Regions from separate parts of the Bradyrhizobium betae genome, predicted to be linked through region 2. Evidence: riboswitches for the same ligand, from Rfam matches in the RefSeq annotation. Region 2 holds a riboswitch; the other holds the start of a gene.
What was found. A riboswitch is a leader RNA that binds a small molecule or an ion and turns the genes downstream of it on or off. The one in region 2 is predicted to bind cobalamin.

Region 1 (15,914 bases), 1.3 Mb from region 2:
GATGCGCGCGACGTCGCCGCGCAGCGTCGGCGGCAGGTTCGGGTCGAGCACGACATTGACCGCGAGCCCCTTGCTCTTGGCCCCCGCACGCACGACGGTCGCGACCGTTTCGACCAGCGTCTGCGGGGCGAAATCGACCGCCTCGAACGTGAAGCGGCCGGCCTCGAGCTTGGAGAGATCGAGGATGTCGTTGAGGATGCGCTGGAGGTTGTCGCCGGACTCGCGGATCGTGATGACGGCCTCGCGCTGCTCGGAATCGAGTTTGGTTTCGAGCAGCATGCTGGCAAGGCCGAGCACGCCGTTCATGGGCGTGCGGATCTCGTGGCTCATCACCGCGAGGAAATCCGACTTGGCCCGGCTCTCGGCTTCGGCCTTCTCGGCGCGCCAGCGCTCGGTGACGTCGCGGCCGAAGCCGCGATAGCCGAGGAACTGGCCGTCGCGGTCATAGGCCGGCTTCGCCGTGAACGACCACAGCCGCGCCTCGCCGCCGGCGACGACCTTGAGGTTCATCTCGTGCAGCGGTTCGGCATGCTCCATCAGGCCGACGATGTTGTAGGCCGCGCTCTTGTCCTCGGGGCAGAGCATGTCGAGCACGTCGGCGAAGAGTGATCCCTTCAGCAGCGGCAGCGGCATCTGCGCGACATCGGCGAAGCGTTGCGGCACGTCGACCAGATGCCCTTCGGCATCGGTCTGCCACAGCCAGTCGCTGGCGTTCTCCTGAAAATCCTTCAGCAGCAGCGAAATGATCTCGGTCTGCCGCTCGAGCTCGAGCTGGGCCTTGAGATTGCCGAGGAACAAATTGCCTTGCGAGACGATGTTGCGCGCCATGAAGAACGCGAACAGCAGCAGGAACACCGAGGTCACGAGATAAGGTCCGGTGCCGCACAGCAACAGCGCGCCGGCGCAAGCGACCGTCATGGTGGCGAGATAGACGAGGCCGGCACGCGGGAAGGTCGACAGCGTGAAGGCGCCGCCGGACATCATGCCGACCATCAGGCAGGCCAGGATCAGCTGGCTGGTCGGATCGATGCGGCTGAACAGCGCGAGCGGCAGCGTGCCCCAGATCGCGGCGAGGAAGAATGCCTGCCGCAGCATGTGCCGCGCCGCACGCGGCGAAGCCTCCTGCGGCGGGTTCTTGTGCGACCGGCGCCACGAGCGCACCGCGAGCGAGACGGTGGCGGCGAGCGTCAGGCCCCAGATCGCGAGGAAATCATTCCAGCCCTTGCCCCAGAACAGGATCAGCACGATGGCGACGTTGAGCAGGGTGACGCCCATCGTCACCGGGATCAGCCGCGTCACCGCGTCGATCTGCTTGGCGCGGATGCGGCGCATTTCGCGCTCGCTGAGATCGGCGGTCAGGCCGTCCTCGATCTCGAAGCCGCCGAGCCAGTACAGGAACGCGCCGACCAGCCCGTCGCGCGGCTCGCTTCGCTTCATGGATTTGTCCGGCCATCCCATTCGAAAACCTCTTCGATATCAATGGCGCAGCGGCGGCTTAAGCCGGGTTAATTTTGTGGGAGATTTTGCGGCGTCCTTGACGGGCGCGTTTGCAGTTTGTTCTAACCATGGCCCCTGTCCGGAGCCGCCCAAATGCCCATCAGAGTAGCCACCTGGAACGTGAACTCGGTCCGGCAGCGGATCGATCTCCTCCTGACCTGGCTGAAGGAGTGCCAGCCGGACATCGTCTGCCTCCAGGAGATCAAATGCGTCGACGAGGCCTTCCCGCGGCTGGAGATCGAGGCGCTCGGCTACAACGTGGTCACGCACGGGCAGAAGACGTTCAACGGCGTCGCCCTGCTCTCCAAGCTCCCGTTCGACGAGACCAAGTCGGGGCTGGCCGGCGACGACGAGGATGCCCATGCCCGCTTCCTCGAAGGCGTGGTGACGCTGAAGCGCGGCGTGCTGCGCATCGCCTGCCTCTACCTGCCCAACGGCAACCCGGTCGGGACCGAGAAATATCCCTACAAGCTCAAATGGATGTCGCGGCTTCTTGAGTATTCGAAGGAGCGCCTCAAGGCCGAGGAGCCGCTGATCCTCGCCGGCGACTTCAACGTCATCCCGCACGCCCGCGACGTCCACAACCCTGCTGCCTGGACCGAGGACGCCCTGTTCAAGCCGGAGACCCGGGAGAGCTTCCAGTCCCTGCTCGGCCTCGGCCTGACCGATGCGCTGCGGGCCGTCACCGACGAGCCCGGGCTCTACACCTTCTGGGACTACCAGGCCGGCGCCTGGCAGAAGAACCATGGCCTGCGCATCGACCATCTGCTGCTGTCGCCGCAGGCCAGCGACAAGCTCGCCAATGTCGGGATCGACAGCTATGTGCGGGCCTGGGAGAAGCCGTCGGACCACGTGCCGGTGTGGGCGGATCTGGATCTCGAGGCGGCATAGACCTTGCGCGGAGCTGGTAGGAGCGCGCGGCAGTCACCACTGCCGTAGGGTGGGCAAAGCGCAGCGTGCCCACGACTTCAGGCCGAAATCCCGAAACGATGGTGGGCACGGCGCCAAGGCGCTTTTGCCCACCCTACGGCACCGAGGTCGCGGCGCCTATTCGCGGCGGCCCTGCACCCACTGTTCCAGCATTTGCAGGCACATGGCGCGGTCGTCGTCGGAGGCCTTGGCGAAGGCCCGGTTGTAGTTTTCCTTGATCCAGGTCTCCTCGGCACCGGCGCTGTCGCGCGCCAGCGTCAGCCACATCAGGCCGCGCGCGGCCTGCCGCGGCAGGCGGTCGCCGTTGAACAGCATCTGGCCGAGCAGCGCCTGGGCCTCATGCTGGCCCTTCTGGGCGGCGAGGCCGAGCCAGCGCGCGCCATAGCGGAAATCCTCGCGCGAGGCGTCCGGCGTATTCAGGTACAGCCGGGCGAGATCGTATTGGGCGTCCGCGTTGCCGAAATAGGAGGCCGCGTAGGAGAACATCTCCCGCGCCCGGTCCTGGTCCGGCTTGATCTTCGAGTTCGGGATGCCGCTGAGATAGTAGCGGCCGAGCGCGACGAAGGCATTGGCCACGATCTGCGCCTGCGGCGCCGACGGGCTGTCCTCGGCATGCGCATTGGCGATCCGGCTGAAATATTCGAAGGCGCGCACGTCGTCCTGGGCCACGCCGTCGCCGTTGGCGTACATGCGGCCGAGCCTCCACTGCGCGATCGGATGGCCACCCTCGGCGGCATATTGCAGCGCGCTGAGCGAGGTCTCCTGGGTCGCCGCCGGAACCTTGCTGCGGACCGTCCCCGCAGTGCCCGGCAAGGTGGTCACGACCGGGATGGTGGCGTCCTTGTTGTTGGCCGGCGAGCCGTCGAAGGCAAACGCCGGCGCGGCCAGCGCACTGGCCCCCAACACAAACGCAACAATGGCACGCCTAGATGTCCGCATAACACTGCTTCTCGTGCGCGCCGCCCGGATGGGTCACTGCCCCACCGACCGCTGGTCCAACCTGCTGAGCATATTTCCAGAGCGCGCCCGTCGTGTGGTTAGTCGCGCGAGCGCTCCATTTGGTCTTGCGCTGGGCGAGCTCGGCATCGCTCAATTTTACGTTAAGAATTCCGGCAATTGCGTCGATCTCGATGATATCGCCGTCCTCCAGCAGCCCGATCGGGCCGCCGATGGCCGCTTCCGGCCCGACATGGCCGATGCAGAAGCCGCGGGTGGCGCCGGAGAAGCGGCCGTCGGTGATGAGCGCGATCTTGCCGCCCATGCCCTGGCCGGTCAGAGCCGCGGTGGTCTGGAGCATTTCCCGCATGCCGGGGCCGCCCTTGGGCCCCTCGTAGCGGATCACGATGACTTCGCCTTCCTTGTAGGTGCGCTTCTGGACCGCCTCGAAAGCATCCTCCTCGCGGTCGAAGCACCTGGCCGGACCGGTAAATTTGAGGTTGGACATTCCCGCGACTTTCACGATCGCACCTTCTGGCGCCAGATTGCCCTTCAGACCGACCACACCGCCAGTCACGGTGATGGGCTTGTCCGCCGGGTGCACCACATCCTGGTGCGGATTCCATTTCACGCTTTTGAGGTTTTCGGCGATCGTTCGACCGGTGACCGTAATGCAGTCGCCGTGGAGAAACCCGTTGTCGAGCAGCGTCTTCATCAGAAGCGGTATGCCACCTACTTCAAACATGTCTTTGGCGACATAACGGCCGCCCGGCTTCAAATCCGCGACATAAGGTGTCTTTTTGAAGATTTCGGCGACGTCGAACAGGTCGAACTTGATGCCGCACTCATGCGCGATCGCCGGCAGGTGCAGTGCAGCATTGGTCGAGCCACCAGAGGCGGCGACAACGGCGGCCGCATTCTCCAGCGCCTTGAGGGTCACGATGTCGCGCGGCCGGATATTCTGGGCGATCAGGTCCATCACCTTCTCGCCCGCGGTCATGCAGAAGGCGTCGCGGATTTCATAAGGGGCCGGCGCGCCGGCCGAGTAAGGCAGCGCCAGGCCAATGGCTTCAGAGACGGTCGCCATGGTGTTGGCGGTGAACTGCGCGCCGCAGGCGCCCGCCGACGGGCAGGCCACGCGCTCGATCTCGTCGAGGTCCTCGTCCGACATCGCGCCGACCGAGTGCTTGCCGACCGCCTCGAACATGTCCTGCACGGTGACCTGCTGCCCGCGGAAATTGCCGGGCAGGATCGAGCCGCCATAGATGAAGATCGAAGGCACGTTGAGGCGGACCATCGCCATCATCATGCCCGGCAGCGACTTGTCACAGCCGGCAAGGCCCACCAGCGCGTCATAGGCATGACCGCGCACGGTCAGCTCGACGGAATCGGCGATGCATTCGCGCGACGGCAGCGAGGAGCGCATGCCGTCATGGCCCATGGCGATGCCGTCGGTGACGGTGATGGTGCAGAATTCACGTGGCGTGCCGCCGGCGGACGCCACGCCCTTCTTCACCGCCTGCGCCTGGCGCATCAGGGAGATGTTGCAGGGAGCGGCCTCGTTCCAGCACGAGGCAACACCGACGAAGGGCTGGTGGATCTGCTCGGTGGTCAGACCCATGGCGTAGAAGTAGGACCGATGGGGCGCGCGCGTAGGGCCTTCCGTCACGTGACGGCTCGGCAGCCTCTGCTTGATGTTGGTCTTCGCGTCCATCGCGACCAGTTTCCTTGGCTAACCCTTGTCAGACCGGGAAAATCAGACCCAAGATTTGAATCGACCTTTTGGATCGACCTTGGGATTTCCCTTCGCCTGCCATGGGCGCACCGCAGCCCTAAACATTAGAGCGATTTTATTCATGTTCGGGTGTGGCCAAAAAGCGGCGTTGATACGAACGGACTGCGATAACGGTTAAATCGCCCGGAACTGTTGCATGGACGGCACAATCGTGGCCCGGAGGACACGGACTGGCTTACTTCGATACCTCGCGAAAATGAGGAGTCACAATCTCCGGTTTTGTGGCGGGCACGGCGCACCCGCGTTTGGTTCGGGGATTGAGCGCGGCCAGGTGAGTCGGCGTGTAACGCGCGCTCTCTCCTCCTCGTCATTGCGAGCGCAGCACTCGTAGGATGGGTAGAGCGAAGCGAAACCCATCACGCGCTCGCCTCGCGGAGGATGATGGGTCTCGCAAGGGCTCTACCCATCCTACGGCCGCAGGATCACGCAATCGGGCGCCGCGCCATTGCAGCACGTCGTCTCGCAGCCACTCACCAGCGACGCCACCGTCGCTTCCAGCGCGCGCAGTTCTGCGATCTTTCGCCGGATCGATCCGAGATGCGTCTCCGCGAAGGTCTTGGTCTCACTACAGGGCAATCGCTTCTGAACCGATGCGAGGATGTCGCGCGTCTCGTCGATCGAGAAGTCGAGCTCACGGCAGTGGCGGATCAAGCTGAGCGCTTTCAGATCGTCAACGCCATAGATGCGCTGGCCGCCTTGGCGCGCCGGCGGCGCAAGAAGACCGATGCTTTCGTAATAGCGGATGGTGGGGACCGAAACGCCGGCCGTGCTGGCGAGGACGCCAATTCGCATGGAAGCTCTCACTTTTCGCTTGAACCTCAAGTGGCTTGAGGGCGTAGCGATCCGGTCCACGACGCACAAGCATGAGGAGAATCACATGAGCGTTATTGGACCGTCCTGCAACATTCCGTCCGAGACATCGCCAGGATGCGGCTGCGCGGCGAAGACCGAACCAAGCGGAGGCAAGGCCGCTGGCACCGCTGTCGCGACCGCAGTTGTCGCCGCGGCCTGCACGGCGTGCTGTGTGCTGCCCTTCACATTGCCTGCCGTCGTGCTCGCCAGCGCAGGAAGCCTGATCGCGGTGCTCGACCACGCGCACGGGCTGATGACGAAGCTGTCGCTCGCCGTGGTGCTCTGCGCCTGGGGCTGGATCGTGTGGCGATCGCGGACGACGGGCCTGAAAATTCGATCGTCGGTGCTGGCGGCGATGTGCGCCGCGACCGTGCTGACGGCGACGGCGGCGCTGTGGCCGGTGCTGGAGCCAGTCGTCTTCCACGCCCTCGGGGTCGTCAAGAAACCGAAGCCGTCCGCGAACTGATGGACGCCCTGACCATCTTCGGGCTGCTGTCGGTCAGCGCCATGCTGCTGTTTTACGCGCTCGAGCCGCGCGGGCCGCACTATGTGCTGGCCTTCGCGGCGGCGTGCGCGCTGAGCGGGATCTACGGCTTTCTCCAGGGCGCCTGGCCGTTCGGGCTTGTCGAGACGGTCTGGACAGCGGTCGCCTTGCGGCGGTGGAGCAAGGTTCGGTAGATGGGGTAACGGGCCCCGGAGGCCTTCCAGTCAAGCCGCGCTAGCTACGGCGCTATTTTGATTGCGCGCGTCGCCCGGCTTGACTGGAAGGTTTGCGGTCGTCCCTCACATTGATGGTGTAGCGGAGTCGAGGCCTAAGCTTCGCTCCAAGCATCAAGGAGGAACGACCATGGACTACTATGCCGGAATCGACGTGTCATTGGAATGCTCCAGCGTGTGCATTGTCGACGCGAGCGGAAAGATCGTTCGGGAGGTCAAGGTTGCCAGCGAGCCTGTGGCGCTGATTGGCTGGTTCCGCTCGCTCGGGTTCGAACTCGCCAGGATCGGGCTGGAGGCCGGACCGCTGTCTCAGTGGCTTTATACAGCCATGAAGCACGAGGGCCTCGCGGTCGAGCTCCTGGAAACGCGGCACGTGAGCGATGCCTTCAAGGCGATGCCGGTGAAGTCGGACCGTAACGACGCCCGCAACATCGCGCAATTGATGCGGCTCGGCTGGTTCCGGCCGGTGCATTGCAAGTCGATGAGTGCCCAGGAGACCCGTGCGATGCTGACGGCGCGCAAGCTGATCCAGGCCAAGCTTCAGGACATCGAGAACAGCCTGCGCGGGATCCTGCGCGGCTTCGGATTGAAGGTTGGCAAAACGACGAAGCGCAGTTTTGCGGCACGCATCCGTGAGCTGGTGGCCGGCCATCCGGCCCTCGAGACGATCGCTACTGCGACGCTGGCGGTTCATGCAGTGCTACTGCGCGAGTTCAACGGCTTTGAGAAGCGGGTGCGGGCGATGTCGCTTTTGGATGCCAAAGCCAAGCTGCTGATGTCGACACCGGCCGTGGGACCGATCATCTCGCTGACCTTTGCCAGCGCCATCGATGACCCCTCGCGCTTCAACTCGGCGAAGCGCGCGGGACCGTTGTTCGGCTTGACGCCGAAGAAGTACCAGTCAGGCGAGACCGACTACTGCGGCCGCATCAGTAAAAATGGCGACGCCTCCGTGCGCGAGGCGCTCTATGAAGCCGCCCACATCATCCTGACCAAGCCGATCAAGGGCTGCGCGCCGCTCAAGAGCTGGGCCATGCGGATCGCCAAGCGCGCCGGCATGAACAAGGCCAAGGTAGCGTTAGCACGCAAGCTCGCCGTGATCATGCTGCGCATGCTCAAGGACAACGCACCGTTCAGGACGACTGCCATGGCTTAAAGCAAGAGCACACAGATTCGGGCGGGCATCACACCAGCCTCCCCGAAGCGAAGTCCCTTCGCCGGGACGATGGATCAGGCCAGGCCGTCATCCGGGTTGTCGACGCATCCGTCGATGCGATCACGCTTCCGTAGATTGGCCGACCTGCTCCTCTCTAGAACCCCATCAGGCGACGGCCACCGCGCCGATCCCGTACAGAAGCAGGTTCCCGGCGAGTGGACGACGCAAAAAGGGATTGACTAACCAGGGCCCGTTACAGAAGCCCGGATGGAGCGCTACTCAGGTCGACATCGCGCCCTTGCGCCCGAACGGATCGACCAGGCGGACGATCTCGCAGGTAGCGACGAGGCCGGCGAGCCAGGCAGCGCTGGTCAGGCCAATGCGCGTCACGATGGCGGCGGTGAAGGCGCCCCCGCCGCCGAGCAACGGCGTCACGGCAAACAGTGCGAGCTCGTAGACCGCATAGGCGGCGACGAGCGTGATCGCCAGCATCAGCGGCGTGCGGCCCTGCGGCAGCATGCGCAGGATGCCCGACGCAGCAATGGTCGCGAGAAGCGCAGCGGCTCCGATGACAAGGCCCCAGGTGATGGTGCTGCCATCGATGGGATAGTGCAGCACACCAAAGCCGATGCTCTGGTTCACGAGCCAGGCGCCGGTGACGACGAGCAGCGCCGGACGCAGCGGGAGCATCGCCGCGGCGACGACGGCGAAAGCCGCGAACGGCGTGGCACAAGCGAACGCAAAACTTGCGAGCGCGCATGACAATGTCAGCAGCACGAAGCCGAACATCGGCGCAAGCCGCGGCGCGACCGGATGGAGCCGCAGACGGTCGCCATGAGACGGCAGGATGTCGAGAGCCATGGATAATCTCCTTCTGTTTGAATTCTAGTCCATTTGAGGGCGTATGACAGCCCCACCCGAGGTCAGAACGTGGCGCCGGCCTTGAGCAGCCAGGTGCGGCCGGGCAGCGGATAGGCGCTGAAGCGGCCGTCAGTGAAGGTGCTTGCGATCGCATAGTCGTAGTAGAGCGCGTTCAGCACATTGTTGACGCTCAGCGACCAGAAATAGCGCTCGACCCGGCCGCTGAGCTTGAGGTCGATCGTGCCGTTGGCAGGGATCGGCTTCTGGGTTCCCGCCTGGTCGTTGTCCATCCGCCGCTCGCTCCAGAATCGGGCGGTGGCATCGAGCACCACATAGTTCTGCCAGATGTTCCAGGTGACACCCGCGCTGGCGGTGTAGCGCGACACCAGCGGCACGTCGTTGCCGGTCCAGACGCCTTCGCGGAAGACGGCCCGCGTCACGGCCATGCCGGAACGCAGCAGCAGCGTATCGTTGACGCGGTAGGACAGACTGGTCTCCGAACCGTAACGGCGGGTCGGATCGAGATTGGTGTTGTAGAACAGGATCGGGTTGAAATGGATCTCGTTGCTGAGATCCATCAGATAGAGGCTGCTCTGCAATTGCAGCCCGCCCGCCTTGATGCGCAGCCCGCCCTCGGCGTCCTGCGAGGTCTGGGTCTTGAGCTGGAACGTCTGCGGGATCGCTGCAAAGGTGAAGGGGTCGAACGACGGACCTGAAGACACGCGCTCGTCGACGTCGGGCGTGCGGAAGGCGCGCGCGGCACGGCCGAACAACGAGACCGTGTCATTGAGGCGATGCTCGGCCCCGAGATGCAGCGCGTATTGGGTCTCGTTGCTGCTGAGCGGAAGCGCGCCGATATCGGCGTTGAACGGGGCTGCCGGATCGAACTTGTCGCGTGCCGAAAGGCTGATGGTCTGCACCCGCGCGCCGTAGGAGACGTCAGTGGCCGGCGCGACGCCCAGTGTGTGCTGAAAATAGCCCGCAACCGTCTGCTGCCTGAGGTCGTAAGTGTGCCAGGGCGCGAGCCCCTGCCCGGCACCGCGGTTCTGCCGAAAGCTCGCATCGTAATAGTCGATGCCGGTCAACAGTTGCGACGGCAGTCCCAGCAGCAGGCTCTTCACGCTGAGCCGCGGCGTGATCGACCAGGTCGTCAGATCCGCGCCCACATAGGTCGACGTGAACAACGCGGGCACCGGAATCGGGCTCGCAAAGAACGCGCTCTGCTGCTTCTTGTCGCGCACGCCGCCATCGACGATGAGATCGACGCCGTTGACCAGGGTCTTGGTGAAGCCCGCGGTGGCGCTGAAGCCTTGCTGGTTGGCGTAGTTGAAGGGCGTGCTGGTCCCCCTTCGGGCGGTTGCGAGTTCGTCGAGGCCGATGGAGGGATCGACGGTGCGGCCGCCCGGCAACCGCAGTTCCTGATCGTCGCCTGTCACGGTCAGGAAAGCGGTCAGGCCCGATGTCGTGTAGTTGAGATTGCCGACACCGTTCTTCTGAACATAGCGATTGTTGTCGCGGTAGCCGTCGGTACTGACGGCATTGCCGTAGAACGAGGTCGACCACGGCCCGGAATTGAGCGACGTCGAGACGTTGGCAAGCCTGGTGTTGAACGAGCCGAAGCCGGCCTCGATGCGCGCGGCCACGGGCGGTGCGCCGACGCCGTTCCTGGTGACGATGTTGATCACGCCGCCGACCGCATTGTCGCCGTAGAGCACCGCGCCGGAATTGCCGCGCGTGACCTCGATGCGCTCGATCGAATTGAGCGGGATGGTGGAGAGGTCCACCTGCGCCATGTCGATGTCGTTCAGCCGCCGGCCGTTGACCAGCACCAGCGTGTTGGCGGTGGCGAAGGCGCCGAAGCCGCGCAAATCGACGCCGGTCTTCGCGGCGACCGGCCCGCCATAGAGCGTCGTGATCTGAGCGCCCGGGACTTGCACCGCGATGATCTCGGCGAGCGTCTGCGACGGCGCATGTGCGATGTCCGCGGCCGTGATCACGGTCGTGGCGGCCCCGACAATGCCGCCGTTGCCGGCGACGGCTTCACTGGCGGCGCCGGAGGAGCCGGCCGCCGGCGCTCCGCTCCGGGCGACATTCGCGGGCGCGCGCCGGCTCGTCGTATCGCCGTCGCCAGTGGCCCGGGCGCGCGTGCGGTTCGGATCGTCGGGCCTCGTCACTTCGATCGGCGGCAGCTGCTCGGCGACGGCTTGCTGCGCGCGGGCGATCGATGGATCAAGCGAATAAAGGGACGTGGTCGCGAACAGGCCGGCGCTGAGGCGCCTGGCGGCAGAGACAATACGGGACACAATTGTAACCTCGGTGTGACGTCAGTGGCACGTCACAGCGAACGAGGTTTCAGGTCGGAGCGATGGACTGCTCCGGTGAAACCAATGTCTGTACTCCCCGACCGACATCTTCGCGTGTGACCACGGCTGACGGCAGGTCTCCTGGCTCGCGGGTCGTTACCTCTGCGTCGCCTTCCCGGGACCGAGATTCCCAGTGGCATATGACGAGAGATTCACCGCTTACAGTTGCGGGGGCAGCCATGGCATTGAGAAAAATCCCGGAGTTGGGACATTCGCGCACCACGTTCCCTTTTGATCTCCGTGAGGAGAACCGTCACCGAGCAATCTACGAGCCGGGCAAGCAGGGAGTCAATCGGCCGGTTGCATGAGCGCCGAAGCCCCGCACCGAAGATTGAGCTGGCGCAATCAGGCAGGTTCCATTCCGAAGCGCGTCCGCACCACCGCCCGCTCGCCGGCATACGGGCAAGCTACGCTCGCCCTCTTGACCGCTGGGCCTGGGCCGCGGCCACGTCGTGCGTCGGGATGTCAGCGCGCTTGATCGGCATCAGTTGACCGGACGCGGAAATGATGGCGGTCTCCTCGCGGCGGCAGCGCGGGCACATGAAGCGGACTTCGTGCGGGGACGCCGACCAGCTCGCGCGTTTCACATTGGCGGCCATCGGCCAGGCCTCGCAATGCGAGCACGACACCAGAAACCGACCGGGATCAAGCATCCCCATTCCATTGGACTCCGTGACCTGCCTGCCTGTTCTAATGATGATCCGACGCAATCGTTCCGGTGCCGGGGCACCGTCAGTCCAGTCACGGGGGAACGGGCGCCGCTCAGCGCGCGCCCTTGAGCGTGCAGGACGTCGAGCAGGTCACGGTGTTGCCGTGGTCGCACGCCTTGCAGGCCGCAACGCACTGACTGATGTCGCGGGGATTGTACGGGCTGTAGGTCCGCAACGCGCAGACCGGGGTCGAGCCGGTGATGTCCTGCTCCTGGTTGCAGGCTGCTGTCATCAGCGCGAGCACGATCACCGCAAGCAGACGCATGGGAGGGCCCTGTGAGGCACGATCAAACGACATCCGCGAGTCGCGCTGCATTGCAACGAGCCCCCGGCATTCCCGCAGCGGAGCAACCCGGCAAACATCTCCACGCGTCAAGGATGCGTGACAAACGTTAAAAACGGATTTCGACTGCGCGGCACCGCAATGGTTCCACGCTTCATGCCGCGCTTTGCATGTCCGGCGCTTATGTCAGGATCGACCTCAAGCCGCAGCCTTGGTCGCAGCAGTCTTGGTCGCGTCGGCCTTGGTGGCAATCTCCTGCCGCAGATCGACCGCCAATTGGCGACACTGCTCCGCCAGCTTCAGATAGAACTCGCGCTTGGTGCTGTCGGTGGCGAGCTGGGTGATCAACTCGCATTCGGCGGTGAGCGTCTCGAACCGTTCCAGCCTGTCCTCAAGATCTGTCATCGGCGTATCCCCATCAAACGCCTCAAGGACAGCAAACCTAAGCCCGGGAAATAGGTCACGGCGAACATCGTTATGGAGTAGAATCAATTTTCGTCGGCGCAGGCGGCGTGGAGACACCGCCGCGGCCGCTTACTTCTGCTCCAGCCGCCAGGCACCGTCCCACCCTTCGTCCGGCGGGCTGGCCTCGAACTGCGCGATGCGGGCGAGCAGCGTGCGTGAGGGACCGTCGCCGGGGACGGCTTCGAGCGCGGCGTTGAAGGCGACGCGGGCCTCGTCGAAGCGGCGGGCGCGATAGGCAGCGAGGCCTTCGGCATAGCGCGCGCGCAGGCTCGCTTGCGCCGTGCTGAGATCGCCTGCCCTGCCCATCACCTCGAAGATCGGCTGCGGCACACTCTGGCCGGCGACCACGACATGGTCGATCTCGCGCAATTCGAGGTTCGATCCGATCGCAGCCGCCGTCGCCTGCGCGATCAGGATGCGGGTGCCGTAGGTCTTGTTGACGGCTTCCAGGCGCGAGGCGAGGTTCACGGCGTCGCCCATCACGGTAAAGCTCATCATCAGCTCGGAGCCGATGCTGCCGGTCAGGACCTCGCCGGTGGCAATGCCGATCCGCAAGTCGCACGGCGCCGGCATGGCGCGGATGCCGAGCAGGTCGGGCAATTGCTTCTGCAGCGCGGGCACCTGGTCGGCCATGTCGATGGCGGCGAAACAGGCGAGCAGCGCCGGCTCGTCCTCCTCGATGAAGGGCGGGCCCCAATAGGCCATGATGGCGTCGCCGATATATTTGTCGATCACGCCGCGGTGCATCCTGATCGGAGCAGACATCACCGTGAAGTAGTGGTTCATCACCTTGACGAGGCCGCGCGGGGTCATGCCCTCGCTCATCGAGGTGAAGCCGCTCATGTCGGAGAACATGATGGTCATCACCCGGCGCTGGCCATCAATGGCGACTTCGGGCCGGTCTATCAGACCCTGCACTACCTTGGGATCGACGTAGCGGCCGAAGGTCTCGCGGATGCGCTCGTTGTGCCGCAACTGCTCGGTCATACGGTTGAAGGCGGCGGCGAGCTCGCCGATCTCGTCCTGGGTCGAGACCGTGATGGTCTTGTCGAAGCGGCCCGCCTCGACCTCGCGGGTGCCGGCGAGCAAGAGGCGCACGGGCCGCGTGATGCCGCTGGAGACGAGCAGCGCGAAGGCAAATCCGACAATTGCTGCGAGCAGGGTCACGGCTCCCGACACGATGATCGCCTGATATTGCCGGCTGATCACCTGCGAGGTCGAGAAGAAGACCTGCGTCAGCATATCGGCGCGGATCGCATCGACCTTCCGGTTGAACGCATCGCGCATCGTGTCAAGCTGTTCCAGCGTGACCCGGGCCTCGGTCCTCTCCTTGGCCTCCACCTGCTTGAGAAGTCTCGCATTGCCCTCGTCAAGATCGCGGCGCAGCTCGGTGACGGCGTTCTCGATGCGGACGTCGAGCCGGGCCAGCGCGGCATTGTCGGAATAGGTTCTGGGATCCTCAATGATGGCGTTGATGAGCTTACGCGCCGTTTCGGCCTCCTCCTCGAACTTGCGGTCCAAGGCATTGAAGTCGCGAAGCCGCGCCGCATAGGCGTCCTCGTCCGACGGCGACTCCATCCGGGTCATGACCATCCGCCGTAGCGACAGCGCCCGCTCCAGAGAGCGGATATTGGCCCGCGCCAGATGGCTATAGGCCGGGATGTAGCGATCGGTCAGCTCGCCGAGGAGGACGCCGACCTGGCTCGACATCACCATCGACAGGATCGAGGTGACGAGCATCAGGACGATCAATCCGAGGGCGATGCCGACGATTTTGCGCCGGATCGACTGGTTGAAAAGCGGCATGGGGGCTGGGCAAACGCTGAAAGGAGGTTCAGGGAACTCATTACACCGGATTTCGCCGCGGGAACACGCGCAATCTGTCCGTTCACGGCGCCGTGGGCCGTGCGCAACCGTCGCGCGAGCCCCATTCGTTAACAAAGGTTAAAATCGCTGTCTTTTCCGATTTCGGAAGTTCCAGAGTTCCCATCTGTATTTTGCCGCATTGTTGCGGGAGCGTGAGAAATGCGAAACGATGTCGCGACATCGTCTGGTTGTCGTCTTTGATTCTCGAGCCGCATGTCGTCGCGGACTTTGGTTTGTACTGGTTTCGCAGGGGGACCACGCAATGAACCAGTGCCTACGCTCGCTCGCGTGTGTCGTTGCCGTGGCCGCGATGGCCCTCCTTCCCGCCGAGCTGGCGGCTAAGAGCAGTCACAAATCGTCCGCGTCGAAGAAGACGCATGAGGCGAAAGCAGGCAAGCAGCGTCACGCTGCGGCGAAGTCGCGCCACGGCAAGCACGCCGAAGCCAAACGCAAGTCGAAGAGCGACGACGAGGCCTCGGACAAGCCGGCGGCGCCGCCGCTCACCGGCGATCTCGCCGCGCTGAAGGACGCGATCGATCTAGCGCGCAAGGGCAAGACCGATGAGGCGAGCGCGGCGCGCGAGCGCATTGCCGATCCCGCCGGGCAGAAGCTGGCCGACTGGTTCATGCTGCGCCATTCCGAGAGCACCGCGAATTTCAAGCGCTACGCCGCCTTCCTCGCCGCCAATCCGGACTGGCCGAGCCGCGCCCTGCTCCGCCGCCGCGCCGAGGCGCGGCTGTGGCAGGAGAAGAGCGATGCGGCCATCGTGCACAAATTCACCATGGACCGGCCGACCAGCGCCAAGGGCAAGTTCGCGCTCGCCCGCGTGCTACTCGCTGAAGGCGACAGCGACAGAGCCGCGCGTCTCGTCCGCGAGGCCTGGCGCACCGACGAGTTGTCGGAACGCAGCGAGGAGGATTCTTACGAAGCGTTCCGCGATCTGCTGACTGCAGACGACCATCGCGCCCGCATGGACAAGCGCCTTGGCGCCAAGGACTATGCCGGTGCGCGGCGCGCCGCCAAGCGCCTCGGCGAGGATGCGCTTGCGATCGTGAAGGCCTGCGCCGCTGTCACCGGCAAGGCCAGCAAAGCCAAGGACTATCTCGAGGACGTCTCGACCGAAGCGCGCCGCGATCTCGGCTATGTTCTCTGCCGCGCGCAATGGCATCTCCAGAACGACCGCATCGACGACGCAGCCGAGGTGATTTTGGCCGCCGCGCCCGACACGATGGCGGCGCAGGACACCGACGCCTGGTGGCGCGAGCGGCGCCTGCTCGCGCGCAAGTTGCTCGACCAGGGCAAGTCGAAAACCGCCTACGACGTGGTTCGCACGGCGGCCGTCCCGGCCATGGAAGTCTACCGGGTCGACCATCATTTCATGTGCGGCTGGATCGCGCTGCGCTATCTCGACGATCCCAGGACGGCGCTGGCTCACTTCGCCGCCATCGACGAAGGCTCCACCAATCCGCTCGCGCTGTCGCGT
Region 2 (15,914 bases):
GCGGCGGGGCGAGATCGTCGGCCTGTGCGGCCTGGTCGGCTCCGGCCGCAGCGAGGTCGCGCGCGCCATCTTCGGCGCCGATCCCACCAGCGCGGGCGAGATCATCTTCGACGGCAAGACCATGTCCGGCGAGCCTGATCTGGCCGCCCGCCGCGGCATCGCGCTGATCCCGGAAAGCCGCAAGAGCGAGGGCCTCGCCCTGCTGCGGTCGGTGAGCGACAATCTGGTGGTCTCGGCGCTGCGAAAGCTGTTCCCGAGCGGGCTGTTCGACCAGCGCGCTGCGCAACGCACCGCAGACGGCCTGATCCGGCAACTCAGGATCGCGACGCCCAGCGCGCGCCAGACCGTCGGCCTGCTCTCGGGCGGCAACCAGCAGAAGGTCGTGATCGGCAAGTGGCTGGCGGCGGGCTCGAAGCTCTTCATTTTCGACGAGCCGACCCGGGGCATCGACATCGGTGCCAAGTCCGAGATTTTTGCCCTGATCGATCGTCTCGTCGCCGAGGGCGCCGCGGCCCTGATGATCTCGTCCGAGCAGATCGAAATCTGCCATGTCTGCGATCGCGCCTACGTGATGCGCGAGGGCCGCATCGCCGGGCACCTGACGCGCAACGAACTGACCGAGGAGAACATCGTGCGACTGGGGATGCATCATGCGTGAGGCCGCGATCGTCTCGCAACCCAACCCGCTGCAGCGTATTCCCGGCGTTGCCATCGTGCTCGTGCTCCTGATCGCGCTGTTTGGCGCAATCGCACCCGGCTTCCTGTCGGTTGCCAATCTCTCCAACGTGCTGGTGCAGTCGACCATCCTGACCATGCTGGCGCTGCCGATGACGCTGATCATCATGACCGAAGGGCTGGACCTGTCGATGGGCGCGGTGCTGACGCTGACTTCGCTCTGCGTCGCCATCGTGTCGCTGGCAACCAAGTCGATGCTGCTGGGCCTCGGCGCCGGCCTGCTGGTCGGCACGGCCTTCGGCTTCGCCAACGGCTGGCTGGTCGCCATCGTCGGCATTCCACCCTTCGTGGCGACGCTCGGCACGCTCGGCATGGCGCAGGGCCTGTCACTGATCGTCAGCGACGGCCAGAGCGTGGTCGGCATCCCCCATAGCGTGCGCGACATCTATTCGGCCACGCTGCTCGGCGTTCCCATGCCGATCGTGATGGCACTGGTGACCTACGCGGCATTTCACGGCCTACTCTATCACACCCGCTTCGGCACCTACATCTTCGCGCTCGGCGGCAACCGCGAGGCGCTGCGCTATGCCGGCCTCTCGCCGAACAAGCTGCTGATCGCGGTCTATGCGATCGGCGGCGCCATGGCCGGCATCGCCGGCCTGCTGATGACCGCGCGGATGAATTCCGGTCATCCCACGGCCGGCCTCGGCCTCGAATTCGACGCCATCGCGGCCGTCGCCGTCGGCGGCACCTCGTTCGAGCGCGGCAATGGCTGGCTGCTCGGCACCCTGCTCGGCGTCCTCTCGGTCGGGGTGTTGCGCAACGGGCTGAACCTGATCTCGCTGCCGTCCTCGGTGCAAGTCGCGAGCGTCGGCGTCCTCGTCATCGTCGCACTGTTCCTCGACGGCCTCCGGAGCCGCGCATGACCGACATCACCAAAGAGGCGATGATGCCGCCCCGCTCTTTCCTGTCGCAGGATGCGATCCAGGTGTTCTACCGCCTGCTCGCGGCGCTCTTGATCTGCGCGGTGCTCGCCGTGCTCAGCGATTCCTTCCTGAGCCTCGGCAACATCCTCAACGTGCTGCGCCAGGCGAGCCTGACCTTCTTCATCGCCTCCGGCCTGACGCTGGTGGTGCTGACCGCTGGCCTCGATCTCTCGGTCGGCGCCAACGTCGCACTGTCCGCCTGCATCGCCGGCACGGTGATCCACAAGACCGGCTCGCCGGCGCTCGGCATCCTCGCCGGGCTTGCCTGCGGCGGCATCGTCGGGCTGCTCAACGGGGTGATGGTCACTGCTCTGCGCATCCCCTCCTTCATCGCCACCTATGGCATGCTCTGGGTGCTGAACGGCCTCACCTACTGGTACATGGCGGGCGAGACGCTCCACGGCTTCCCCGCCGGGTTCCGCCAGATCGGCAGCGGCTATCTGTTCGGCCTGCCGATCCCGGTCTACCTGCTGCTGGTGTTCCTCGGGATCGGAACGCTGTTTGCCCAGCGAACGATCTGGGGACAGGAGATCTATGCGATCGGTGCCAATCCGGTTGCGGCCCGGCTCTCCGGCATTCCGGTCGCGCGGCGCTTGCTGCTGGTCTATTCCGTCTCCGGAACCATGGCAGGGCTCGCCTCGATCATCTTCCTGTCGCGGCTCAATTCCGCGGAGGCCGACATCGGCGAAAGCCTGACGCTGCCCGCGATCGCGGCCGTGCTGATCGGCGGCACCTCGCTGTTCGGCGGCGTCGGCACCGTGTTCGGCACCTTCATCGGCGCGCTGATCCTGACGCTGGTACTGAACGGCATGAATCTCCTGTCAGTCAGCGCCAACTGGCAGCCGCTGGTGACAGGCATCATCGTCATTCTCGCAGTCTGGCTCGACATGAAGACCCGCCACCGCGCGCAATGAGTTCCTGGACGACCAACAAGCAAAACGAGGGATGGAGGCAACATGAAACATAAACTGGGTTATCTGGCGCTGCCGCTGCTGATGGCGGCCGCGTTCACGACGCAAGCCCGCGCTGACGGCGAGACCATCGCCGTCTTCACCAAGAACCAGACCAACCCGTTCTTCCAGACGGTGCGGGTCGGCGCCGACAACATGGCGAAGGTGCTGAACGCCAAGACGCTGCAATACATCCCAACCAAGCCGGACTCGATCCCCGAGCAGCTCAGCCAGATCGAGGACGTGGTGGTAAAGAAGCCGAGCGCGATCGTCTTCACGCCGGTCGACTACAAGGCGATGGTGCCGGGCGTCGAGAAGATCAACGAAGCCAAGATCCCCGTCGTCAACATCACCGACCGCTCTGCCGGCGGCAAATTCCTCTCCTTCGTCGGCGCCGACGATTACAGCCTCGGGCTGGAGACCGCGCGCTTCCTGCTCAAGACGCTGGGTGGCAAGGGCAACATCGTCATCATCGAGGGCGTCAAGGGCTCGCTGACCAATGTCGACCGCGTCCGCGGTTTCAACGACGCGCTGAAGGAAAACGCCGGTGCCAAGCTGCTGGCCTCGCAGCCCGGCAACTACCAGCGGCTGCAGGCGCTCCAGGTGATGGAGAATTTGATGCAGTCGAACTCGCAGATCGACGGCGTGCTCGCTGCCAACGACGCCATGGCGGTCGGCGCGATCGAGGCGCTCGACGGCGCCAACCGCAAGGCGCAGGTGATCGGCATCAACGGCACCAAGGAGGCGATCGACGCGATCAAATCCGGCAAGCTGCTTGCCAGCGGCGACTACAACGGATTCGCGCAGGGCTGCCTCGGCACCATGATGGCGATCCGCTCCTTGCGCGGCCAGCCTGTCATCAGCGAGATCGTGCTGAAGCCGACCGTCATCACCAAGGACAACTACCAGCCGTTCGACGTGCCGCTGGAGCAGCGGACCTGCCCGACCTTCGAGGACGCCGGCAAGCTCGGCGGCAAATAAGCCACCTCATCACTCGAGCACGGATGGCCGCCTCGGCGGCCGTCCCAAGAAAACGAAGACATCAACGGAGACCACCATGCTGTTCGCCATTCACGCCCTCGACCGCGCCGGCGCGCTGCCGACCCGGCTCGCCAACTACGACGCGCACAAGGCCTTCCTGAGCGACACCTCGCGCTTCGGCGTCAAGATCGTGATGTCGGGACCGCTGGTCTCCGACGATGGCGCGACCATGATCGGGAGCCTGTTCCTGATCGAAGCGCCCGGCCGCAGCGAAGTCGAAGCCTTCAATCGCGCCGATCCCTTTGCGGCAGCGGGCATCTGGGAAAAAGTCACGATCACGGGCTTCCTGCGCCGCCAGGGTTGAGGGCCGGCTCAAGCCAGGACGCGAAAACAACCCCATGCACAGTAGAACGAGGTTGTTTTGACTTGCGAATTTTCGCTGCGCGCGGACTTTGACACGTCGGGCAAAACAGGGGCATATTGGCACCATCGCCAGATTGCGGCTCCGGCGCTCTCATCCAGACCCAGGCCCCTACAAACGTCAGCGTCGCTGACCGCGTCGGCGCGTATATGCATTCACTAGCGGCTGTTTGCATATCACCCCTTCCGCGTTGGTGACAGCTCACCAGCCGGTCAACGCAAGTCAGACTCTTCCATATCACCCAAGCTTTTGATGCGCGGCGAGGATTGCGTCGCGCCAACAATGCGCGGTGCTTGACAAGCCGTGTTCAGCGGAGGGAAGCGCATGCCGTTAATCGTGGCCTCGCGTTGCAGGTTCCCATGACAAGCGAGCGTCGCGATTGGCCGGCGGTCTCGCTCGACGAAGCCACCTGCATCCTCACGGGCCCCGGCGCGCCGTTCGAGATGGAGACGATCCAGATCGCGGGGCGTCCTGTCCGGATCTACAAGAAAGCCCATCGCGATCTTCGCGCAATCTTCGAGGCCAGCAAGGCGTGGGGCGACCGCACCTTCATCGTCTTCGAGAACGAGCGCCTCACTTTTCACGAGCACTATCGCGCAGCGTCAGCACTGGCGTGGCGACTGGCGGACGATTACGGCGTGAAGAAGGGTGACCGCGTCGCCATTGCGATGCGGAATTTTCCGGAGTGGCCGCTGGCGTTCTGGGCGGCGACCATCATCGGCGCGGTAGCGGTGCCGCTCAATGCCTGGGGAACCGGCGATGATCTGGCCTATGGCCTGCGCGATTCCGGCGCATGCGTCGCCATCGTCGACGGCGAGCGTCTGGCGCGTCTCAAATCGCTCGCTCCTGGCGATCACGGCGCCGCGCTCATCGCGGTGCGCGCTACGCCGGAGACCCTGGGCGACGCGACCGCGCTAGAGGATCTGATCGGCCCACGATCGAATTACCCCGCCTTGCCGGACCGGCCGCCGCCCGACCGGGACATCCAGCCGGACGACGACGCAACCATCCTGTACACGTCAGGCACCACCGGCCGCTCCAAGGGAGCGCTGGGAACGCATCGCAACATCATGTGCAACCTCGTGAACATCACGTTCTCGGGGGCCCGCGCGGCGATCCGGCGCGGCGATCCCCTGCCCGCGCCGCCGGACGCGCAGAAGGCGGTCCTGCTCCCGGTGCCGTTCTTTCATGTCACCGGGTGCCACTCGATCATGATCCCGGCATTGGCGAACGGCGCGAAGATCGTGCTCATGTACAAGTGGAATGCGGAAGCGGCCCTCGAACTGATCGAGCGCGAGCGTGTCAACGGCATGTCCGGCGTGCCGTCCATGACGTGGCAATTGCTGGAAACGCCGGACTTCCGGCGCCGGGACGTTTCAAGCCTGGAAGGGCTTTCCTACGGCGGCGCCGCCGCGTCGCCGGAACTGACCCGGAAGGTCGCTGCGCTGTTCCCGGGCAAGTTCGGGGGCACGGGCTATGGCGCCACCGAAACGTCCTCGGTCTCGACGTCGAACGGGGCCGAGGATTATCTGGCGCGGCCGGACTCGGTCGGGCCGGCCGTTCCCGGCTGCGACCTGCGCGTCATCGACGATGCTGGAAACACGCTGCCAACAGGCACGATCGGCGAGCTCGAGATCTACGGCGGCAACGTCGTGAAGGGCTACTGGAACAATCCGCAGGCGACTGCGGCCGCCTTTCGCGACGGCTGGTACCGGACCGGCGACATCGTCCGGATGGACGCAGACGGCTTTGTCTACCTGCTCGATCGCGCCAAGGACATGCTGATCCGCGGCGGCGAGAACATCTACTGCGTCGAAATCGAGGACGCCCTGCTCGCTCATCCCGATATCTTCGAAGCCGCCATCGTCGGCATCCCCGATCGCGTGCTCGGTGAACTCGTCGGGGCCGTCGTGCGCGCAAAGGCCGGATCGCGCCTCACGCCAGAACAGGTGATCGAGCACCTGCGCCCAAGGCTCGCGATTTTCAAGCTGCCGGTCCACGTCGACATCCGCTTCGAGGAGCTGCCACGCACCGCGAGCGGCAAGATCGTCAAGCGACAGCTCCGCGAAGAACTCGCAGCGAAGGCAAGTGCACCCGGATGAGGGTAAGAAAACAAAACATAATCGGGAGGATGAAATGAAGAAACATCTGTCGGCCATGGCGGTCTTATCGGCCGGGCTCTTCTTCGTGACAGGCGCAACGGCAGCCGAGAAGAAATACGACGAAGGCGCCTCGGATACCGAGGTCAAGCTCGGCCAGACCATGCCTTATAGCGGCCCGCTGTCGATCCACGGCATCCAGGGCCGCACCGAGGTCGCCTATTTCAGAATGCTCAACGAGGAGAAGGGCGGCATCAACGGCCGCAAGATCAATCTGCTCTCGCTCGACGACGCCTTTTCGCCGCCCAAGACCGTCGAACAGACCCGCAAGCTGGTCGAGAGCGACGGCGTGCTCGCGCTGTTCGGATCGTCCGGGACCGCGGCGCAATCCTCCGTGCAGAAATACCTCAACAACAAGGGCGTACCGCAGCTGCTGGTCTCGACCGGCGCGAACAAGTGGAACCAGCCAAAGGCGTTCAAATGGTCGACGCCCGCGTTCCATCTCTACGGCACCGAGGGCGAGATCCTCGCAAAGTACCTGCTCTCCGTGAAGCCGGACGCGAAGGTCGCGATCCTCATGCAGAACGACGATTTCGGCCGCGACTACGTCTCCGGGTTCAAGAAGGGCCTCGGCGACAAGGCCTCCACCATGATCGTCAAGGAGGTCACCTACGAGCTGACCGATCCCACGATGGATTCCCCGGTCGCGCAGCTCAAATCATCCGGCGCCGACGTGTTCTTCAACGTCTCGCTCGGCAAGGCCGCGTCGCAATCGATGAAGAAGGCCTTCGAGCTCGACTGGAAGCCGTTGCAATTGGTGGTGAGCCCGTCGGTCGGCCGGCAGTTCCTGGAGGCCGCCGGCTTCGACTCCGTCACCGGCATCATCGCGGCTACCCCTTACAAGCAGGTGTCCAGCCCCAAATGGGCCGAAGACCCCGACGTCGTCGCCTATCAGGCGTTCATGAAGAAGTATCTCCCCAACGAAGACCCCAAGAACGAGATCGGTTTCGCCGTCTATTCGTTCGCCTACATCATGGGGAAGATCATCGAGGCCTGCGGAGACAACCTCACACGGGAAAACCTGCTGTACCAGGCCACCCATCTGAACAACGTTCCGGCACCCTCGCTGCTGCCCGGCACCACCTACAGCACGACGCCGGACAATTACGTCCCGTTCAAGCGGCTGGTCGTGCAGAAATTCGACGGTAACGACTGGATCCAGGTCACGGCCGTGACGGTCGAGTAGCGATGCACCAAACGGCGACGGCTATCAGGCCGTCGCCGGCACACCGTCTTCGAGGTGGCAGGCCACCCACTGCTCGGGTGCGGCCGCGCGCAGCGTCGGCTCCTCAGTCCGGCAGCGATCGAACACGTAGGGGCATCGGGTGTGGAAGCGACACCCGCTCGGCGGGTTGATCGGGCTCGGCACGTCCCCCTTGAGGATGATCGGATTGCGCTGAGCGCCGGGCTCCGGTAGCGGCACCGCCGAGAGCAGCGCCTTGGTGTAGGGGTGCTTGGGCGCGGCAAAGATCTCGAAGCGCGGCGCCACCTCGACGATCTTGCCGAGATACATCACCGCGACGCGGTGGGTCATGTGCTCGACGATCGCGAAGTCATGGCTGATGAACAGCAGCGCCAAGCCGAACTCGCGCTGGAGATCCTGCAACAGATTGACGATGGCGGCATTCGTGACCGTCGATGCGGAGGGCGCCCGCCGTGCCGCGGCCATCTGCGACGCGGCGACTGCGCCGGCTCGCCGACGCTGTCGGCGCGGCTGCTCGATTCCCTCTTCATGTCGCCTCTGGTGCTGCCGGCGCTGGCTTTTGGTCTGGCTGCGCTGATGCTGTTCTCGCTGGTCGGGATGCAGGTATCGTTACTGACGCTGGTGATCGGCCACACGGTCGTTTGCGTACCCTATGTCGTGCGCAACACGGTCGCAGCGCTCGCCCAGCTCGAACCGACCCTGCTGGAGAGTTCCGCGGTGCTGGGCGCGAGCCGGCTCTACACGTTCCGGCGCATCGTGCTGCCGCTGATCCGGCCGGGCATCATCGCCGGCGCCTTCATCGCCTTCATGTCGTCGTTCGACAACGTGCCGGTCTCGCTGTTCCTGCGCGATGCCGCGACCGATATGCTGCCGATCCGGATGTGGCAGGACCTCGAGGGCAAGCTCGACGTCACCATTGCCGCGCTATCGAGCGTGCTGATCATCGCCACCGTTGCGATGGTCGCGGTGATGGAGCGCGTCACCGGCCTGTCGCGGCGGCTGACCAACTGATCAGGCACCGCGGAACAGCGAATAGCCCCAGCGCGTGAATTTCAGCGGCAGATGAAAATGCTCGTCGACATGCTTGATGCGGAAGCGGAACGGCGTCACCGTGAGAAAGCCGTCGCTGTCCGCAAAGAACTCGCCGAGATGAAACAGCACCTCATACTCGCCCGCCGTCACACCGGCGCCCTGCGCGACGGGATGATCGAGCACGCCGTTGGCGCCGAGCCGACCGTCGGCGATACGCGAGGAGTCCGGATCGATCCGCCAGATTTCGATGCGCAGACCCTGCGCCGGCCGACTGCTGGCCACGTCGACCGCGTGAATGGAAATGCCGCCTGCCATTGTGCCGTTCCTCCTGAGAGTGCCGCGCCATGGTAGACGCAAACACCGCCGCTCGGCCAGCGCCGCCGTTGCTGCCGGCGCTCGGCGCGATGACCTGGCTCCAGGCCCTGGTGGCGCTCGCCCTGTTTGCCCCGGGCGTGGTCGCGCCGCGCGCCCATATCGAGGTCTGGCAGCTCTCGATGTTCTCCTGTGCGGTGTTCGCCGTCGGCATCCCCGCCTCGTTCTGGGGCGGCGGCTTCATCGCGCGGATGGGCTCGATGCGGATCGCAAGCCTGTGCGCGGCGGCCATCGTCATCAGCATGGCGCTGGCCTCACTTGGATCGACCGCGGCCCTGCTCGCTGCCGGCCTCTGCCTTGGCCTTGCCTTCGGACCCGAGACGCCGGCGAGCGCGGCGCTGCTGTCGCGGCTCGTAACCGCGGAGCGGCGCGCCTTCGTGTTCTCGGTGCGCCAGACCGGCAACCAGATCGGCGCTGTCTGCGGCTCGCTGGTTCTGCCAGCGATCGCCATCTGGCTGGGACCTGCCTGGTGCTACGCGGCCGTCGGCGCCTGCGCGCTCGTCGCGATCGGGCTGTTCGAGCACCTGCGGCCGGCCTATGCCGGCAAGTCCGTCCCGCTTCCGCAACTCGATCTCCGCGCGCGGCTGGCACTGGTCACCGCCGACCGGCGCATCGCGATGCTGGCGCTGGCCTCGATGCCGTTCAGCGCGATGCAGGTGTCGCTCAACACCGTCTTTGTCATGCTCGGCACGCGCGAGCTCGGCCTTGGCCATATCGAGGCCGGCATGGCGCTCGCCTGCGCGTAGGCCGGCGGCCTCGTTGGCCGGCTCGGCTGGGGCTATGGCAGGGCGTAGATCAGGCCGCAAGAGTTGACCGCAACCGCCGCCAGCCGATGACGATGCCGGTGATGGAGAACACCAGCCCGAGCGCACAGAGCCCGACGATCAGGACATCGCGCAAACGCGGATGCGCGAGCAGGACCGGAACATCGAGCGTGTGCAGCGCGCTGCAGAACCAGCGATAGGCCCGCCGCGACGCATCGAGCCTCTGCAGCACGCGGCCGTCGGCCCCGTCGATATCGAACCAGAGGTCGCCGCAACGAGAACGATAGACCGGTGCACCCGCAACGATGGACTGCGCGGGATAGGCATCATCACCGGCAAGACTGGAGGGTGCGCCGCAGCCGTCCGCGACGCGCGACATCAAGCTTCCGACTTCCAGCGCGCCGAGGGAGTCGGGCTCTCCGTCGTCGGGACCGATCAGAACCTGCTTGTCGAGACCAACCCGCTCGCGTCGATGGAGTTTGCCGTTGAAGGCAAACCATTCGAGCTCGCCGGCCGCTGACGATATCGGCGTCCGATCAAGCGACGCGGCCGTCGTCCAATCCGGAGAGACTTCGATCACGCCCGCCTCGGCCGGGGTCAACTCCCCGCGCGAGAACAGCCGGCCGTGATCCATCGAGAGCCAGCCGCTGAATATCCAGGTCAGCACGAAAGCCGTCGCGACGAGGCCGATGACGTGATGCAGGGCGTGCCAACCGCGATAGGGCGAGAACAATCGCCGACCGCGAAGCCTGAGCCGCGCGAGCCCGAGCGCCGCGCCCAGCACTGCCGCAATCAAGGCCAGCAGCGATAGCGTCCAGACCACCCTGTCCCACAGCGCCCAATTGCTTCGCAGCACCGTCGGATAGATCCAGTGCAGCACACTGCCGGCCCAATTCCAGCCGCGCTCGCTCCGCGTCGTATCCAGGACGACCTCGCCGGTCAGCGATGAAACATAGACCTCCGTGCCGGCGGCATCGCCGAGGGCGACGCGGAACAGGGGCCGGTGGCGATCAAAGCCATTCGGCACGCTCCATTGATCGTAATCCGCGCGCGCGAGGATCGCGGCGCCGATGACATCGAGTCCGCGGCGTCGAGCGTCCTCCCGCGCGATGGCGAGTGCGACATCGGACGACATCACCGACGCCTCGGCTCCATCCAGGGCACGAACCGCGTGAACACGCGACGGTCCCGAAACGATATAGACCGGTCCATCGCTCCGCCGGATCAGGCGAACCCGCCTGGCATCCGCGATCCCGCTGGCGACCACGGCGTCATGGGCCGACATGGTCACCTGCGCGCCACCCACCGGTGCCAGTCCGGCAAATCGTTCCGCTTCCGTCAGCGACGGAAACGGAACGAAGTGCATCACGATTCCGGTCGCGAACCACATCGCGAACAGCAGGCAGAACGCGATGCCGAGCCAGCGGTGCAGCAGGACGATCGCGCCCATCATGTGGTCAGCGTCCTACCATTTGAACGCGGCCGACAGCTCATAGGTGCGCGGCGCGCCGAGCAGGATCTGGTCGGGATAGAACGGATCGCCCCAGATCGCGTAGCGCTTGTCGGCGATGTTGCGCACGCGGAAGGTCAGGCGGGCCTGATCGACCGCGTTGAACACCGTCTTCGGGATGTCGACGAAGGCGTGGACGTCGGCGACGGTGTAGGCCTTCATCGTGACAACGTTGGCGTCGGTGTTGTAGCGGTCACCGACATGACGGCCGGTGATGCCGAGCTCCACCGGCCAGGGCGTGAAGAAGCGCCATGACGCGCCGGCGTTGGCAACGATGCGCGGCACGTTCGGCGGCGTGTTGCCTGAGAACGAGCCGCCAACAAAATTGTAGTCGGCGTAGCGCGCATCGACATAGGCGACGTTGCCCCACAGCCGCAGCGGCTCGATCGGACGCACCGAGGCGGCGAGCTCGACACCCTTCGACTCCTGCTTCCCTGCGATGTTGAGCGCCATGCCGCCGGCCGCGGCATAGACGTTCTTGCGCAGGATGTCGTAGGCCGAGAAGGACCACTCCGCGCGGTTGTCCCAGAACAGGTGCTTGACCCCGGTCTCGTAGGTTCGCGAGGTCGTCAGGTCCAGCGGCTGGGTCGGCAACAGCAGAAAGCTGGTGTTTGCGGCAACGTCGGCGCCGGTCGCGTACTGGCTGAAGAAAGTCAGGCCGGGCACGGCCTCCCAGGTGTAGCCGATGCGGCCCGTCACCGGCGCCCAGTCCTTCGTGAACGGGAAGCCGGCGTTCTGCAAACCGAACTGGTCGGTCGAGTTGCGGTCGAGCCCGATATGCTCGACGCGCAGGCCGCCGATCAGCGCGAAAGTCCGCGTCAGCTTGAGCCGGTCCTCGAACGACAGCGCCTCGTTGTCGATACGCGCGGTCTGCAGCTTGGTCGTAAGCAAGCCGTAATAGCCGCGGGGAGGACCGACCAGCGGAACGTAGTCCCAAGGGAAGTTCGCCGCGCCAGGCCTGACAAAATCCAGATAGCTTGACGACAACGTCGTGACGAGACGATTGTCGAAACCCGCGATGTTCGCATCCCAGGTCAGGTCGGTGATGTTGCCGACAAGGCGCTGGCTGTGCGCGACATAGAAGCGCTCGCGATAGACCTGGTTGTTGGTGGAATCGAACGCCTCGATCTCGTTGTTGAACCAGGTGCGCTCGGCGCCATAACCATAGGCCTGGCTCTTCAGGGTCAGGTCCGGCGCCAGCTTCAACTCGAAGCCGCCGCGCAGCCACACCTCCTGCGCCACGTTGCGATTGTCGAGAACGTTGTAGTTGGTGTTGAAGGTGCGGTCGTCGATCGTGACGGCGCCGAGATCAGTCCTATTGGAATAGTTACCGGACACGATCCCCGTCGTCGCGTGCGAACCGCTGAAAGCAACCGGCACCAGCGGCGCCCCCCAATAGGCCTTCGAGCGGTCCTCGCGATACTCGATCGCGCCCCAGATCTTGAGGCTGTCGGAGATGCGGTAGTTGAGCTGACCCGACACATCCAGCGTCCTGGTGTTGGTATCGTCGGCAAAGCCGTTGAGCGAGGAGCGGCTGATGTCGAAGCGGTAGTCGAGCCCCTGCACATTGGTGCTGCCGCCCGAGCCGTAATGCGCACGAAACGAGTTCAGCGAATCCCAGGAAAAATCCGCCTCGTTCCGGATTGGCCCGGTGTGCGGCTGCTTGGTGACGAAGTTGATCGCGCCGCCGGCGGCGCCCTCGCCCGAGATCAACGAGGCCGGGCCCTTCAGGACTTCCACGGCCTCCAGATTGGCGGTGTCGGTGATCCGCGAGGTCATGTTCTGCGGGCCGATCTTGATGCCGTTGTAGAGCGTGTTGATCTGGCTGTTGGTGAACCCTCGCATCGAGAAGGCCGCGGGCTCGGCCGGATTGTCGCCGGAGGTGACGCCGACCGCGCCTTGAGCAACCTCGGACACGGTGCGATAGCCCTGCTCGCGCATGGTCTCAGCCGAAATCACCTCGACGGTCGCAGGCGTTTCGCGCACCGTCAGGCCGAGGCGCGATGCGCTTTCGGCGACAACGTTGCTGTTGAGCGGTGTTTGCGCTTGGGTCTGCGCCGCCGCAACCGGCGCGACGGGTTTGGGCGCGGCCGCTGCAGTCGCGGACCGGCGCGCCGCCGCGCGGCGCGGGCTCTGGCCTTCCCGGCCGGCTGGCCTCGCCTGCTTGCGGGACTCGACCGGGGACACTTCGATCGGCGGCAGGGGATCGCGGACCTGCTGCGCCATCGCGCCCGACAGATCGACGGCCGCAAGCGAGGTGAGAGCGGCGGACGCGAGCAGGACGCGGCGCGGTCGTACAATACGAATGGAAAACACGGTTTTGGACCTCGGTGTGACGTCAGTGGCACGTCACAGCGAATTAAGGTCCCATCTTCCGGCTCTTAGCCGTCCGATGAAGCCGAATGTCTGTACTCCCCGACCGACATCTTCGCGTGTGACCACGGCTGACGGCAGGTCTCCTGGCTCGCGGGTCGTCACCTTGCGTCGCCTTCCCGGGACCGAGATACCCAGTGGCTCGTGACGCAAGATTCGCCGCTTACAGTTGCGGGGGCAGCCACGGCATTGGAGACGACGTCTCCGCACCGCATTCCCTTTTCATCCCCTCTCGGGGAAACCGTCGCGGCCATCTAGGATTAGGAGCAAGACAGAGTCAATGTGCAGCGTGCGGCGATATTGCCACAGCGACCAACTTCCCGGGAGACGAGCATGGAAGGCGAGACCTTCCTCTGGCTGATACGACATGCGCCCGTCGCCGGCGTCGCAGGGACGATCCACGCGTCCGATGCGCCGGCGGATCTCGGCGATCTCGCGCAACTGGAGGCGCTGCGGCAACGCCTGCCGCGCGATGCTGCGAGCTATGCCAGCCCGTCGCGGCGCACGGTCGAGACCGCGCGGGCCCTTCGGCTCGAACCGTCATTGATGACCGAATTCAGCGAGCAGAACTTCGGCGACTGGACCGGCCGCAAGCACGACGAACTCGCCGCGACCGGTGGTGAGGCCTACACGGAATTCTGGAGCGATCCCGCCCACCAGAGACCGCCGGGCGGCGAAAGCTTCGAGGATCAGGTCGGGCGCGTGCGGCTGGGACTGTCGCTGATCGCCTCCGGCCCAGCGACGCTTGTCGTGCATTCCGGCACCATCCGCGCGGCGCTCTGCATCGCGCTGGATCTGACACCGGAAGCGGCGTTGCGCTTCGTGATCGATCCGCTATCACTGACCCGGATCGACCGGCTCGCGACCGGCTGGCGCGTCGTCTCGGTCAATCAGCGCATGCCCTGAGGCGGTTCAGGCGGGACGATCCGGCACGTTGGCCTGCGCGAACGTCGCCATGCCGTTGTGGAGCGCGCAGGCCGACCGCACCAGCGGCAGCGCGATGGCGGCGCCCGATCCCTCGCCGAGCCTGAGATCGAGGCTGATCAGCGGCTGCACGTCGAGCGCGCGCAGCACCAGCCGGTGCCCCTGCTCCGCCGATTGGTGCGACGGCAACAGGAATGGCTGGCACGACGGATTGAGCCGCACTGCTGCAAGCGCCGCGACCGAGACGATGAATCCGTCGATCAAGACGGGGATGCGGCGTTGCGCTGCCGCAATGATCGCGCCGCAGATCGCCGCGATCTCGAGTCCGCCGACCGCGCACAGAATTTTTTTGGGCGAGGCCCCGGCAACGCCATGGCGCGCGATCGCAGCGTCGATCACGCGCGCCTTGTGCGCGCGGCCAGCGGCATCGATGCCGGTACCGCTGCCCGCGATCTCCTCAGCGCTCACGCCGAGAAGGCTCGCAGCCATCGCCGCCGATGTCGTGGTGTTGCCGATGCCCATCTCGCCGAAGATCAGGAGATCGGGCTGACCCGCCTCCGCGCGCACGACTGCGCGTTGGCCGGCTTCGAAGGCAAACGCCAGTTCGGTGGCAGTGAGCGCGGCTTCGACGCTGAAATCGCGGGTGCCATGGCGCGGCTTGTCGGCGACGACCCCGGTCATCTCCCCCTGCGCCAGCGTCCCGGCATCGACCACCTCGAGGCTCGAGCCGAGCTCGCGCGCCAGCACGGAGATCGCGGCGCCGCCGGAGGCAAAATTCGCCATCATCGCGATGGTGACGGCTTGCGGATAGGCCGACACGCCTTGCGCGACGATGCCGTGATCACCGGCGAAGACGATGATCGGCACCCGCGCCGCGCGCGGCTGCTCGGTCGCCTGCAGACCCGCAAGCTCGATCGCGAGCTGTTCCAGCCGGCCGAGCGCGCCGGTCGGCTTGGTCAGCTGCGCCTGCCGCGCGATCGCCGCCTCGCGATGGATCGCGGAGACATCGGGGCATTTTCGAGTGACCCATTCGGGAAGCATGCTGCCTCGCTCGCCTTACGGCCTGCGCTTGAGAATGTAACTATCCATGATCCAGCCATGCCGCTCGCGCGCCTCCTGGCGTGCGGCCAAGATGCGCGGGCCGATCTCAGCCAGCGCGCCGGACATGACGATCTGGTCGGGCATGCCGAGATAGGCGCCCCACCAGATCTGCAGGCCTTCGGGATCAAGCGACTGGAATGCGGTGCCGCCGTCGAGCATCACGACCACAGTGTCGACGCCCTGTGGCCAGCCGCCTTCGCGCAGACGGCGCCCCGTCGTGACCAGAAAGGGCTCGCCGATGTCGTTGAGCGGCAGCGCGTGCGCCGCGCACAGCGCCTGGATCGAGGTGATGCCGGGCACGACCTCGATATCAGGCAAGGGAGAAAGGCGCCGCGCAATCCGCAGCGAGGAATCGTACAGCGAGGGATCGCCCCAGATCAGCAGCGCGACCTTGCCGTCACTGCCAAGATGGCTCGCGATCGTCCGCGACCAGGTCGCGGCAACCGCATCGTGCCAATCGTC

Region 1: another riboswitch for cobalamin. It lies ahead of F8237_RS31805 (TonB-dependent receptor); the one in region 2 lies ahead of F8237_RS36035 (TonB-dependent receptor).

Annotation. Positions count from the first base shown of each region.
Region 1 covers NZ_CP044543.1:6,602,195-6,618,108, reverse strand. Annotated here, with positions in the region: gene F8237_RS31850 (ATP-binding protein) at 1-1,458, opposite strand, end outside; gene xth (exodeoxyribonuclease III) at 1,591-2,388, shown strand; gene F8237_RS31840 (tetratricopeptide repeat protein) at 2,545-3,366, opposite strand; gene ilvD (dihydroxy-acid dehydratase) at 3,353-5,077, opposite strand; gene F8237_RS31830 (MerR family transcriptional regulator) at 5,567-5,950, opposite strand; gene F8237_RS31825 (hypothetical protein) at 6,036-6,476, shown strand; gene F8237_RS31820 (hypothetical protein) at 6,476-6,688, shown strand; gene F8237_RS31815 (IS110 family RNA-guided transposase) at 6,858-7,883, shown strand; gene F8237_RS31810 (hypothetical protein) at 8,163-8,744, opposite strand; gene F8237_RS31805 (TonB-dependent receptor) at 8,807-11,047, opposite strand; cobalamin riboswitch at 11,162-11,376, opposite strand; gene F8237_RS31800 (hypothetical protein) at 11,515-11,760, opposite strand; gene F8237_RS31795 (hypothetical protein) at 11,870-12,082, opposite strand; gene F8237_RS31790 (hypothetical protein) at 12,299-12,505, opposite strand; gene F8237_RS31785 (adenylate/guanylate cyclase domain-containing protein) at 12,635-14,371, opposite strand; gene F8237_RS31780 (lytic transglycosylase domain-containing protein) at 14,694-15,914, shown strand, end outside.
Region 2 covers NZ_CP044543.1:713,890-729,803, forward strand. Annotated here, with positions in the region: gene F8237_RS03695 (sugar ABC transporter ATP-binding protein) at 1-658, shown strand, start outside; gene F8237_RS03700 (ABC transporter permease) at 651-1,601, shown strand; gene F8237_RS03705 (ABC transporter permease) at 1,598-2,575, shown strand; gene F8237_RS03710 (sugar ABC transporter substrate-binding protein) at 2,618-3,592, shown strand; gene F8237_RS03715 (YciI family protein) at 3,669-3,956, shown strand; gene F8237_RS03720 (class I adenylate-forming enzyme family protein) at 4,373-6,115, shown strand; gene F8237_RS03725 (ABC transporter substrate-binding protein) at 6,150-7,358, shown strand; partial or broken gene F8237_RS03730 (oligopeptide/dipeptide ABC transporter ATP-binding protein) at 7,383-7,799, opposite strand; partial or broken gene F8237_RS03735 (ABC transporter permease) at 7,866-8,387, shown strand; gene F8237_RS03740 (hydroxyisourate hydrolase) at 8,388-8,723, opposite strand; partial or broken gene F8237_RS03745 (MFS transporter) at 8,753-9,523, shown strand; gene F8237_RS03750 (PepSY domain-containing protein) at 9,576-10,997, opposite strand; gene F8237_RS36035 (TonB-dependent receptor) at 11,010-13,370, opposite strand; cobalamin riboswitch at 13,487-13,688, opposite strand; gene F8237_RS03765 (histidine phosphatase family protein) at 13,761-14,333, shown strand; gene cobT (nicotinate-nucleotide--dimethylbenzimidazole phosphoribosyltransferase) at 14,340-15,392, opposite strand; gene cobF (precorrin-6A synthase (deacetylating)) at 15,408-15,914, opposite strand, start outside.